Regions from separate parts of the Neorhizobium sp. USDA 3394 genome, predicted to be linked through region 2. Evidence: predicted binding sites of a transcription regulator. Region 2 holds the regulator's gene; each other region holds the start of a gene.
What was found. The regulator LexA, encoded in region 2, represses DNA repair genes until DNA is damaged. The targets are predictions, from matches to a motif close to TGTTCNNNNTGTGTTCNG.
Positions count from the first base shown of each region.

Region 1: the regulator LexA is predicted to act here: its motif matches at 1,395-1,412, upstream of ACZ9EJ_RS24305 (ImuA family protein).
Region 3: the regulator LexA is predicted to act here: its motif matches at 1,874-1,891, upstream of dnaE (DNA polymerase III subunit alpha).

Region 1 is NZ_JBWCDU010000002.1:578,738-583,017, forward strand. It holds gene dinB (DNA polymerase IV) at 1-153, opposite strand, end outside; gene ACZ9EJ_RS24295 (SOS response-associated peptidase) at 232-909, opposite strand; gene ACZ9EJ_RS24300 (hypothetical protein) at 992-1,252, opposite strand; gene ACZ9EJ_RS24305 (ImuA family protein) at 1,462-2,217, shown strand; gene ACZ9EJ_RS24310 (Y-family DNA polymerase) at 2,138-3,649, shown strand; gene ACZ9EJ_RS24315 (error-prone DNA polymerase) at 3,649-4,280, shown strand, end outside.
Region 2 is NZ_JBWCDU010000001.1:1,942,767-1,947,046, reverse strand. It holds gene ACZ9EJ_RS09225 (ComEC/Rec2 family competence protein) at 194-2,716, shown strand; gene lexA (transcriptional repressor LexA) at 2,697-3,416, opposite strand; gene ACZ9EJ_RS09215 (VOC family protein) at 3,617-4,280, shown strand, end outside.
Region 3 is NZ_JBWCDU010000001.1:2,276,423-2,280,702, forward strand. It holds gene dnaE (DNA polymerase III subunit alpha) at 1-1,641, opposite strand, end outside; gene ACZ9EJ_RS10965 (ABC transporter ATP-binding protein) at 2,778-3,461, opposite strand; gene ACZ9EJ_RS10970 (lipoprotein-releasing ABC transporter permease subunit) at 3,476-4,280, opposite strand, start outside.

The DNA.
Region 1 (4,280 bases), on a different contig from region 2:
GTAACTCGCTGCTGCCACCACACCGCGTGCCGCCGATCCACCGACGGCCAATGGTAGCCCGCGTAGCTCCGGGTTGTCGCGCTGCTCGACCGAGGCATAAAAGGCATCCATATCGACATGGATGATCTTGCGCACGGTTTGCACGCTCCCCATGACGTCAGTTCCCACAGGATAAGCCGGCATTTGGTGAACGGGCATTTGATTGCCCTGGTCGTGGCTCTGTGCTGGTGATCAAAGCAACAGACCTTCCTCGTCAGGCTTCGGTTTTGCCTGTGGCGGCACGATCACCAGCATGTTGCCCGGGAGCGGACGCTGTAGGTGGCGGGCTTCATCCCACGGTGCTGTCAGCCAGGTCTCGACTTCTTCAGGCGTGGCCAGGATGGAGGGCATGGCCTTTTGATGAATCGGCGAGACGATCTCGTTGGGCGAGGTCGTCAGAAATCCGAACAGTTCGTATTCCTGCTCGCCATCCCTGACCTTTCGCACGCCTTTCCAGGGCGTCCAGAAGCCCGCGAAAAACATCAGCGGCCGATCTTCGTTGCCGGCAAACCAGGCGTTCGGCACACGCCCGCCTTCCACTTTGCTGGCTGGGTCAGGCTCGGCAAAAGAGGTGAACGGCACGACGCAACGGCTGGTTGGGCCGAGCCAGCGCCGCCAGTGCGGCGAACTCACATTGCGGATATTGGTGACGCCCGGGTCGTAATTTTTCACATAGGCAGGCGGCGACGGCATTCCCCAGGTCGCCCGGGCAATCTCTCGGCTCCCGTCCTCGGCGACGCGGACAATCGGCGCCTGATAGCCTGGATAGACATCGAAGGAGGCTTCATTCCAGCCGGCTCGATCCCGGAACGCCTTTGTAAATTGCAGAACCGCGTCGCGCGTGGTCGTCACGTTATAGAGATTACACACTACCCGTCCTCCTATCCAATGCGGGTCAGGGCGAAGTTTCCAACCCTTTCGCAACGCAATCAAGTTTTGAAAGCTCCAGCGATCACGTGGGCTTTTGCGGCTCAAAAACCACGGCCGCCTCCAGCAAACGCGGAAATCCCGTCCCGCATCTATCCTGCCCGTCAGAACAGTGCATCTTGTCGCAACCCATTGCCAGGCGACGGCGCAGATCCACAAAACGCATGCTGGCGCCAAACTGTTTCACCAGCGCCTTGCGATCAAGCTCGCCCTGTTGACCGCACGGTTTGCATTCGACGGTAATCACCGGTCCCTTGAAATCTCTGAGCGTCAGCAGGTCGGGCATCTCTCTATTTTCTCATCGACGATATTTTTTCGTCACATTCCGCATCGAATTGAATCTGCTTGATGAATCGATTGAGCAACAGCCGTCTCTTGATGCTGGCTGCAGTCCACCCGATTCTTGCCCGTTGACTCATCACTGTTTAAAGAACAAAAACAGAACATAGCAGCCTTTTTTTGACGATGCAAATGCACTCTTGACGTTGGAAACCGATGCCAATCACTGCCGCCAACCCCGTCATTTCCGAGCTTCAGGACCGCATCCGGCGGCTTGAAGGCGGAGCTGCGCGCAAGGGCGAGGTCCTGTCGTTTGGTATTGCCGAGATCGACGCCAAGCTACCCGGTGGTGGGTTGGCCCGCGGCGCACTGCACGAAGTGGCCGGTGGTGGCGCCGACGCGGTGCATGGCGCGGCCGCCGCTCTGTTTGTCGCCGGCATTGTCGCGCGCACCAAGGGCGACATCCTCTGGTGCCTGACACGGCCGGATCTGTTTGCGCCGGCATTGGCGCAGGCGGGCCTCCATCATGACCGGGTAATCTATGTCGAAGCCGACCGGGAAGAGGACGTGCTCACGAATTTCGAGGAGGGCCTGCGTTTTGGCGGGCTTGGCGCCGTCGTCGCCGAGCTGGTGCGACTGCCGATGACGGCTTCCAGACGGCTGCAGCTTGCGGCTGAAACGTCGGGAACGATCGGAATTGCGCTTCGACGATGGCGGCGCCCGACCGAGGCTGCGGATTTTGGTCAACCCACCGCTGCCACGACGCGGTGGCGGATCAGCGTTCTTCCTTCCGAACCGCTTCCCGTGCCGGGCATCGGGCGCGCGCGCTGGCTGGCGGAACTGATCAGAGCAAGAGCGGGAGAAGCCGCGGAATTTGAAATAGGTGCCTGCGATGCCACGGGTCGTATCAGTCTTTCTCCCAACGCTGTCGACGGACAGGATCAGACGCGCGGATCCCGGAATTTTGGCTGAGACACCGGTGGCGGTCGTTGCCCGTAGCGGATCGAAACGCACCGTGGCTGCGATCGACGCTGCGGCCTACAAAGCCGGGGTGCGGATCGGCATGCCCGCCGCCAAATCCCAGGCGATGATATCCGGCCTGCATCTCGTCGATGCCGACCCCATCGGTGATGCCTTGGCGGTCGAGCGCCTGGCGCTGTGGATGCTGCGCCAATATACGCCGGTGGTGGCGATCGACAGCCCCGATGGCATCGTGATGGATACCGAGGGCGCCGACCATCTGCGCGGCGGCGAGTTGGCGATGCTCACTGGCCTTGTCAACGCTTTGAGAGGCCGCGGCCTTCAGGCCCGCGGCGCCATCGCCGACACCTGGGGCAGCGCCCACGCCATTGCCCGCGCCATGCGGCGGCAGGTAATCATCGTGCCGGTTGGAGAAACGGCCAAGGCCGTTGTCAACCTGCCGATTTCCAGCCTTCGCCTGCCTTCCGACATCGTCAGCGGCCTGGCGGTACTCGGGTTTCGCACCGTCGGCGAGCTTTCCGCAACGCCACGGGCGCCTCTAACACTGCGCTTCGGGCCGGAGGTCGGCCGTCGGCTCGATCAAATGTTCGGGCGTGTCGTCGAACCGATCGACCCCATTCGCACAGCGGACCTGATCGAAGTGATCAGATCCTTTTCCGAGCCGATCGGGGCTGCCGAGACTATCGCCAAATATATCGGCAAGCTGGTGGTCGAACTCTGCGTGGCGTTGGAAACGCGCGGGCAGGGCGTTCGCCGCGCCGATCTGATCATCTACCGCGTCGACAACACATTGCAGTCCCTTCGCGCCGGCACGGCAAAGCCGGTGCGTGATGTCCAGCACCTGACAAAGCTTCTCTGTTCCAGCATCGAGAAAATCGATCCCGGGTTCGGCATCGAAAAATTGTCGCTTGCCGCGACACTGATCGAACCGTTTGAAGAGAAGCAGTCGATCTCCTCGCTGGTCGAAGAAACCATCGTCGACGTGACGCCGCTGCTCGACAGTTTTGGAAATCGCGGCCAGCGCATGTACCGGCTGGCGCCGGTCGAAAGCGACGTTCCCGAGCGCAATGTCGGCCGTGTCTCCGCCATTTCCGAAAAGCTGGGTCAGGCCTGGCCGACCCGCTGGCCGCGGCCGAGCCGCATGCTGGCGCGCCCGGAACGGATCGAGGTGATTGCGCTCACACCCGACCATCCGCCGGCATCCATGACCTGGCGCGGCAAGCGCCGGCGCATCAAGCGTGGTGACGGGCCGGAACGTGTATTCGGCGAGTGGTGGGTTCGTTCATCCGAGATGGAAGCTGTCAGGGATTATTATTCGGTCGAGGACGAGGACGGCAATCGCTTCTGGGTCTATCGTTCCGGCGACGGTGTGGATCCCGCGACCGGAACGGCCAAATGGTTTCTGCACGGGATCTATGGCTGATGCGCTACGCCGAGCTCCAGGTCACCAGTCATTTTTCTTTCCTGCGTGGTGCGTCAGGTTGCGATGAGCTGTTTGCCACGGCCAAGGCACTCGGTATCGAGGCGCTTGGCATTGTTGATCGCAACAGCCTTGCCGGCATCGTGCGGGCCTGGGAGGCGGCCAAGGAAACCGGGGTCCGGCTGGTGGTTGGCTGCAGGCTCGATCTGACAGACGGCATGTCGATGCTGGTATATCCGACGGACCGGGCGGCCTATTCGAGGCTTTGCCGGCTGCTGTCACTCGGCAAGGAGCGGGGCGGCAAAGCCAAGTGCATCCTCGATCTGACGGATGTGGCTCTTTATGCGGAGGGTCTGCTCGCCGTCCTGATCCCCGACGAGGCCGATGACGCATGCGCCGTCCAGCTGCGCAAGGTGAAGGAGATATTTGGCGACCGCGCCTATATGGCACTGACGCTGCGCCGGCGGCCGAACGATCAACTGCGCCTGCACGAGCTCAACAGCCTGGCGATCCGGCACAAGGTCCGGCCGGTCGTCACCAATGACGTGCTGTTTCATGAGCCAGGCAGGCGACAGCTGCAGGATGTCGTCACTTGCATTCGCCATCGTACCACCATCGACCGGGCCGGGTTCTT
Region 2 (4,280 bases):
AAGCTGTCGTGACGGCATTTTGTGCAGCGCGAAAAATTATTGGGCAGCGGCTTTTGCTTGGATGTCCAACTTCCTGTTGCAAGCCCTTTTCGCGGCCCGGAATTCCCGATATTTAACGGCCGGTTGACGGCCGGGGAGGAAACGCGCAGGTTGCATTGCCGCATGTTTGGCGGTGGGGCGAACAGAGCGTTTCATGCCGGAGGAAGATGCATTCCCGACGCGTGCCGAGGCAGGGAAGCTGATATCCCCGTCGCCGGATCTGCGCGTAAACGGAGGCTCATCCGACTCGGTCAAGGTCCGGGATCTGGCCGAACTTTTTCCCGCGATCAAACGCCACCCACCGGTTCACACGTCAGGCGGCTCCTTTCGCCGCTCGACGAGCCGACGCCTTGACCGGCTGCGGCGCCGCCTCCCGGTCATGCTGGAGGAGGAAGTGGCCCATGGCCACGGCTTCCTTTTTCTGCCCGTTGTCGTCGGGGCAGGGGCCGCCTGCTGGTTTGCTCTGCCGCAGACCCCGGCTTTCTGGCCGTATTTCCTCCTCTTTTGCGCCTGCGCGATGTTTGTGGCCGTCTCGCGCTACCGGTCCGGTGCCACGCACCTCTTGCCGCTCGCTCTCACGCTCTTCCTCGCAGGCATGATGCTGGCGCAGTTCGAGACCTGGAGGCGGTCCACCGTGATTCTCGATACGCCGGTGACGACCGAGCTCGCCGGCGTGGTCGAGCGCAGGGAGGTCGATGCCCGGGGCAACTGGCGTTACATCGTCCGCATCGAGCGGACCGACAATCCGCAAGTCAGGCGCCCACCGCAGCGTGTATCTCTGCTGGCAAGGTCCCGCCATGAACCCGCCCGGACCGGCGAGACGATCAGCGGCCGCGCCCGCATTTCGCCCCCGTCGGGACCCGCCCTGCCAGGCCTCAACGATTTTGCCTTTTCCTCTTATTTCGATGGCATCGGTGCGGTTGGATTTTTCTATGGACGGCCGAAAAAGCAGGCTGCCGTCCAATCGGACCGGAGCTGGGTTGGGCAGGTCGAAACCGGGCTTTTCGATCTGCGCAGCGCAATCGCAACCCGTATCCGGGAGACCGTGCCCGGAGATCCCGGCGCCTTTGCCGCGGCGATCGTCACGGACGAGCGCCGGGCGATTTCCGAAGACACCACCGAGGCGCTGCGCCTGTCGGGCCTCGCCCATATCGTCGCCATTTCCGGGCTGAACATGGCGCTGGCCGCCGGCATCTTCTTTGTCGGCGTGCGCACCGTGCTTTCCGTCTTCACGGGCTTCGCCCAGGCCTATCCGGTCAAGAAGATCGCCGCATTCGGCGCGCTGATGATGGCGACGGCCTACTACCTGATCTCCGGTTTCGGCGTTTCCGCCGAGCGGGCCTATATCATGATGGCGATCATGCTGGTCGCCGTGCTTTTCGATCGCCCGTCGATCAGCCTGCGCAATGTCGCGCTGTCCGCTTTGGTCATCATCGCCATGTCGCCCTCGGAAATACTGGGACCGAGCTTCCAGATGTCGTTTGCCGCCACCGCTGCCCTGGTCGCCGGCTACGCGCTCTGGAAACACAGGGCGGAACGCCGTGATCCCGAACCTCTGCCATTCCGTCACCCTGTGGTGACGCCGCTGTTGGCGTCCTGGAATTTCGCGGCCGGCGTCTTCGTGACCTCGCTGATCGGCGGCATCTCGACGGCGATGTTCTCGGTCGAGCATTTCCACCGTATCGCCACCTACGGCCTTGCCGCCAACCTCGCCGCCATGCCGATCATCTCCTTCGTGGTCATGCCGGCGGGGCTGGCCGGCATGCTGCTGATGCCGTTCGGCCTCGATGCTCCCTTCATGAAGCTCATGGGCCTCGGCCTGGAGTGGGTGATCGCCATTGCCAAACACATCGCGGCCTGGGGCGGCGATGTCGGCACAGGGCGGCAGCATCCCTGGTTCCTGGCCGTCGCGACGGCAGGGTTTCTGCTGCTGACGCTGCTGAGGACGAGACTGAGACTGATAGGCCTACCGCTGATGGCGACCGCTCTGCTGCTTTCCTGGCAGGAGCGGTCGATGCCCCTCCCGGACATCCTGATCTCGGAAGACGGGACGATGGTCGCACTTGTCGATGGAGAAGGGGTCGCCACCAATCGCGCCCGCCCGCCCGACTTTGTCTACGACCAATGGAAGAGGGCACTTCTGCTCGGCGATCCCACCAAGCCCGAAATGTCGCCACCCAGGGACAAGCCTCCCGACGAGAGGCCACCCGACGACAAGCCTCCCGGCGAGAAAACCAACGGGCGCCGCGAACTGACACCGCAGGAACTCGAAACGGCAAAATCGAGTATAAAACAGGCGCCTGCCGGCCGCTTCACCTGTGAGCCGACCGCCTGGTGTGCGGCAGGCACCGGCAAGGGCATCGTCATCGCTGTCGAGGATAGCCGTTATGCAGGCGCCGCCTGCGATGCCGCCAATCTTGTCATTGCGCCGCGTGCCCGCTTCGACCAATGCCGGTCCGGCGCCCTGATGATCAATGGTGCCACGCTTCGCAAGGCGGGCGCCCTGGAGATTTTCCTCAACGGCGCGACCGACATTCGGCGCTGGCAGGCCCGTGCGGCCATGGCGGGCGCAGACCGTCCCTGGAGCAGGCACCGCCACTATGATTGGCGAAGCCAGGCGTTCGACAGATCGTTGCCGGAACCGCTCCGGCGGATGATCAATGATAACGGCGGATGAGACCGACGAGCTTGCCCTGGATTTTCACCCGGTCCGGCCCGAAGATGCGGGTTTCGTAGGCGGGGTTGGCGGCCTCGAGGGCGATCGATGCGCCGCGGCGGCGGAAGCGCTTCAGCGTCGCTTCCTCGTCGTCCACCAGCGCCACAACGATATCGCCCGGATTGGCCGTATTGCTGTTGCGGATGATCACGGTGTCGCCGTCCAGGATGCCGGCCTCGATCATCGAATCGCCCTTGACCTCGAGCGCATAATGTTCGCCTGAACCGATCATCTCGGCTGGCACCGCGATGTCATGCGTGTTGTTCTGGATCGCCGAGATCGGCACGCCGGCGGCGATGCGGCCCATGACCGGAACGGTCGTGGCGTTCGAAGAGTCGTCGTTGGCGGCGGGTTTCTGAGGCGCCGCGACCGGCTGCGGTTTGCCGAGGCTGCCCTCGATGACGCTTGGCGAAAAACCGCGCCGCGGCTGCATGCTCGGCGAATAGGCTTCCGGCAGCTTGATGACTTCGAGCGCCCGGGCCCGGTTCGGCAGGCGGCGGATGAAGCCGCGTTCCTCAAGTGCCGTGATCAGGCGGTGGATGCCGGACTTGGATGCGAGGTCGAGAGCGTCCTTCATTTCGTCGAATGACGGCGGGACGCCGGATTCCTTCATGCGTTCGTGAATGAACAGAAGCAATTCCTGTTGTTTGCGCGTGAGCATCTTTTGGCACCCTCAGAGTCGGAAACAAATCCAGAACAGACACTATATGTTCCATATGTGTTCCGCAAGTCCCTAAATTTTCGTGAAGTATGATGATTTTTTCTTCATAGATGCGTGCCAGATATCTCGTGTCTCACCACTTGCGCGGCGCGAGCCCGCTGCCAAAGTAGCTATGCGATTCCAATCCCGGGGGCCCTCGCGTGAACGCAAGACCGATCGATCATCTCGTGCTGCCGGTGGCGGGACTTACCGCTGCGCGTTCCCGGCTCACGAAGCTCGGTTTTACAGTTGCGCCCGACGCTTTTCATCCTTTCGGCACAGCCAATGCTTGTGTGTTCTTCTCGGATGGCAGCTATCTGGAGCCGCTGGCCCTTGCCAATCGCCGCCATGCGAGCGCTGCCGCCAAGCGCGGCAACGTTTTTACCGCACGCGATCTGGCCTTCCGCGGGGCACGCGACAGGCAGGGCTTCTCGGGGCTCGTTGTCGCCACGGGCGACGCGATGGCCGATCACGCGCGTTTCAAAATGCGTGGCGTCTCGGCAGGCGACGTGCTGGAATTTTCCCGCGGGATGACCTTGCCCGACGGCTCCGAAACCGAGGCGAGCTTCCGGCTGGCTTTTGCGGCAGATGACCGGGCACCCGACTTCCTGATGTTTTCCTGCCAGCGCATCAACCCTCTGCCGGCCGATCGCGGCGAACTGGAGCGCCATTCCAATGCGGTCTTGGGGCTGGGCGAGATCATTCTGTCGGCATCGGCGCCCTCCGATTTCTCAGCCCTGGCCGAGCAGGTGCTGATGACAAAGGCCAAGCCGGAGCCTGCATCGCTCGAGCTTGCCGCGGCCAATGCCCGCATTCGCATCCTGC
Region 3 (4,280 bases), 330 kb from region 2:
GCCGATGACGATGCCGGCGGCGTGGGTCGAGGCGTGGCGATAAAGGCCTTCGATCTTCTGGGCGATATCGAGGAGGCGGGCGACGACCGGCTCCTTGTCGGCCTCCTCCTGGAATTTCGGATCCTCCTCGATCGCCTTCGAGAGCGGCGTCGGGTTGGCCGGGTTGTTCGGCACCAGCTTGCAGATTTTGTCGACCTGGCCATAGGGCATTTCGAGCACGCGTCCGACGTCGCGCAACGCGGCGCGCGCCTGCAGCGAACCGAAGGTGATGATCTGCGCCACCTGCTCGCGGCCGTATTTCTGCTGCACGTAGCGGATCACCTCTTCGCGGCGGTCCTGGCAGAAGTCGATGTCGAAGTCCGGCATCGAGACGCGGTCGGGATTGAGGAAGCGCTCGAACAGAAGCGAGAAGCGCAGCGGATCGACGTCGGTAATGGTCAGCGCATAGGCGACCAGCGAGCCCGCACCCGAGCCACGGCCCGGGCCGACCGGGATGCCTTGCTGCTTGGCCCACTTGATGAAGTCGGCAACGATCAGGAAGTAGCCCGGGAACTTCATCTTCTCGATGACGCTGAGTTCGAAATCCAGCCGATCCCGATAATCCTGCTCGGAATAACCGCGCGTCATGCCGAGCGTCGCGATTCGCTCTTCGAGCCCTTCGACGGACTGGCGGCGCAGCTCTTCGGCCTCGGCACGCTCGGCTTCCGCCGGATCGTCGGTGGCACCGGTGAAGCGCGGCAGGATCGGATTGCGGGTCTTCAGCACGAAGGAGCAGCGCCGCGCGATCTCGACCGTGTTTTCGAGCGCCTCAGGAAGGTCGGCGAACAGCTTCGCCATCTCGGCGCGGCTCTTCAGATAATGATCGGGCGTCAGGCGGAAGCGGGTGTCGTCCGAGACGATCGCGTTGTGGGCAACCGCCATCAGCGCGTCATGGGCATCGTAATCGGCCTTGGTGGGAAAGAAGGCCTCGTTGGTCGCGACCAGCGGCAGGTCGTGATCGTAGGCGAGCGTGACGATCTTGTGCTCGTGGCGCCGGTCGTAGGCGCCATGGCGCTGCAATTCGACATAAAGCCGATCGCCGAAGATCTCCTTGAGTTTCAGCAGCCTTGCTTCGGCAAGCGTGGCATTGCCTTCCTTCAGGACCGCGTCGACCGGCCCGCTGCCGGCGCCGGTCAGCGCGATCAGCCCCTCGGTACCGCCCTCTTCCAGCCAGGAACGGCAGATATGGGTCGACTGGTGCCCCTCGCCGCCGAGATAGGCGCGGCTGATGAGGTCGACGAGCCGTTCGTAGCCGACGGCATTGGCAGCCAGCACAACGATCGCCGGCAACTTGGCGAGCTGCTGGTGGCTGTTGCGCCGCTCGTCCGACTGGTCTTCCATATCGATCGACATCTGGCAGCCGATGATCGGCTGCAGGCCGTCGCCGATCGCCTTCTGGGCGAATTCCAGGGCTACGAACAGATTGTTGGTGTCGGTTATCGCGATCGCAGGCTGATTGTCCGCGATGGCCTTCGAGAGGATCTTCTTGAGCGGCAGGGCGCCTTCCAGAAGCGAATAGGCCGAATGGACGCGAAGGTGAACGAATTGAGGGGTGGTCCCCAGCTTTTCCGATCCCGATTTTACGTCCACTGTATCTGCCATATCTGCGCCTTACCCGTTTGATGAAGCGGGAACCATCTCATGAATCAGGCTATTGTCCGGCGCAGGGGCTTGAGAGTCCAGTTCGGAATTCCTCCCTCAACGCCTTTCGGCCGAGGGTCCAGATCACATGGCCATCATGATCATGGAGAGGCTGGCCACGAAGGTGGCGATGGAAGCGAATGCGGCAATGTCACGAAGCAGGTCAGTCATCGTCGTCTCCCGTGTTCTCTTATGTTTTTAATTTGTTCTCATTTTGTTTGAGAGTCAATAAAAGAACAGACCGGAAACAAACATGCCTCGATATCCTCCCTCACCTGGTAAACAAGGCGTTAATCCGGGGATCTGCCCGGTTGAACGCATGCCGAGGGATCCGGACCTGGAATGACCAGTCCGGGCATGAGCATGTTCGGACGGGGCGCTGAAAGCTGCCTCGTAAGATAAGTAATAGGTGACACCTCTCAGCGCCCCGTTCGGCTGTTTATGCCCGCGACTTCGGCCCCTCTGCCGTGGCCTTCCCGGACGATGTTCGTCTGACCCGTGGCGCCCGTCCGAACCGAGTTATCGGCAAGGCTTCCACAGGTCTCCGCCGGTTTCTCCGATAGGATCGGTCGGACTTGTCAAAGCCCGGCGAAACCATCCGGTTTGCCACCCTGTGTGCCGCACAGGCACGCCCGGCGCGCTGTTTCGGGCTTCAAGAGACGAAGGCTCGGTCCGTTTGCCTCCGTCTCTCCCCGTGTCGCCGGAGGGAGACCATTTTCCGCGAACCCCGGATGAAAGGACTTACGTCGTTTCCTGCCACCCGGCGCCGGTCCCGTCTCGCCGGCACGCCTGCCGGTGTATCCGCGACGGAACGGGGGGATTGTAGGCATGGGTTGCGGGGGCGGGGATGAGAGAAAGGCTAAGTGTTTGATAGGGCTGGCAGCGACGTGCCGAATGTGCCCGGAGAGGGTGGCGCGTGGAGGGTGGATCCTCGGGTCAAGCCCGAGGATGACGGAGGAGAGGGCACAACATCCCACCCAGCGGCGTCATCCTCGGGCTTGACCCGAGGATCCAGTCGCCGTGCGGTCGCACGGGGACACCCCTTTTATCAGGCGTCGTGTCCGGGAGAGGATCCAGACGCACGCATATACGCCTCTTCACATCTCGACGACTCTGCCGCCTTCGATCGTCACGCGGCGGTCCATGCGGCTGGCGAGGTCGTGGTTGTGGGTGGCGATCAGGGCCGCGAGGCCCGACTGGCGCACCAGGGCTTCCAGCGCGTCGAAGACATAGGATGCGGTCTTCGGGTCGAGATTGCCGGTCGGTTCGTCGGCGAGGAGCACGCGCGGGGCGTTGGCGACGGCACGGGCGATCGCCACGCGCTGCTGCTCGCCACCGGACAGTTCCGAGGGACGGTGCTCGGCGCGGTGGCCGATGCGCATATAGTCCAGAAGCTGGCTTGCCCGCTCCCTCGCCTCGGCCTTGGTAAGGCCGGCGATCAGCTGCGGCATCATGATGTTCTCGACGGCGGAAAACTCCGGCAGGAGATGGTGGAACTGGTAGACGAAACCGATCTTGTTGCGGCGCATCGCGGTGCGTTCCGCATCGGGAAGCCCGTTGCAGGCCTGCCCGGCAAGAAAGACCTCGCCGGCATCGGGATGTTCGAGCAGGCCGGCGAGATGCAGAAGCGTCGACTTGCCGGTGCCCGACGGAGCGACCAACGCGACGATCTCGCCGGTCTTCAGGTCGAAATCAGCCCCCTTGAGGATCGAAAGCGTGGTCTCGCCCTGGCCGTAGTGACGTTCGACGCCCGAGAGCTGCAAGACGGTTTTGGGTGCCATGAAGGATTTCGGTCCTATTCGTATCGAAGGGCCTGGACAGGATCGAGCCGGGAGGCCCGCCATGCCGGGAAGATGGTGGCGATGAAGGAGAGGACGAGCGCCATCATGACCACCGAGAAGGTTTCGCCAAAGCTCATCTCCGCCGGCAACTGGCTGAGGAAATAGAGCTGCGGATCGAAGAGGATGGTGCCCGATATCCAGGAAAAGAACTGGCGGATCGATTCGACGTTCAGACAGACGACCACGCCGAGCAGGACGCCTGCGAAGGTCCCGACCAGGCCGATCGCCGCCCCGGTCATGAAGAAGATGCGCATGATCGCACCCGCACCGGCGCCCATGGTGCGCAGGATGGCGATATCGCTGCCCTTGTCCTTCACCAGCATGATCAGGCCGGAGATGATGTTGAGCGCCGCCACCAGCACGATCAGGGTCAGGATCATGAACATGACGTTGCGCTCAACCTGGAGCGCGGAGAAGAAGGTCTGGTTGCGCTGCCGCCAGTCGGTGATGAAGATCTGGCGGCCCGCCGCCGCCTCGATCTTCGGGCGCAGGTCGTCGACATTGTCCGGATTGTCGATGAACAGCTCGATCGACTGAACGAGGCCTTCGGCATTGAAATAGAGCTGCGATTCCTCGAGCGGCATATAGATGATCGTCGCGTCGTATTCCGACATGCCGATCTCGAAAATGCCGGACACGGGGTAGGATTTGACGCGCGGATTGACGCCCATCGGCGTCACGTCGCCCTCCGGCGAAATCAGGGTGATCTGGTCGCCGGCGGACAGCCCGAGCTGGGCGGCGAGCCTGGAGCCCACCAGA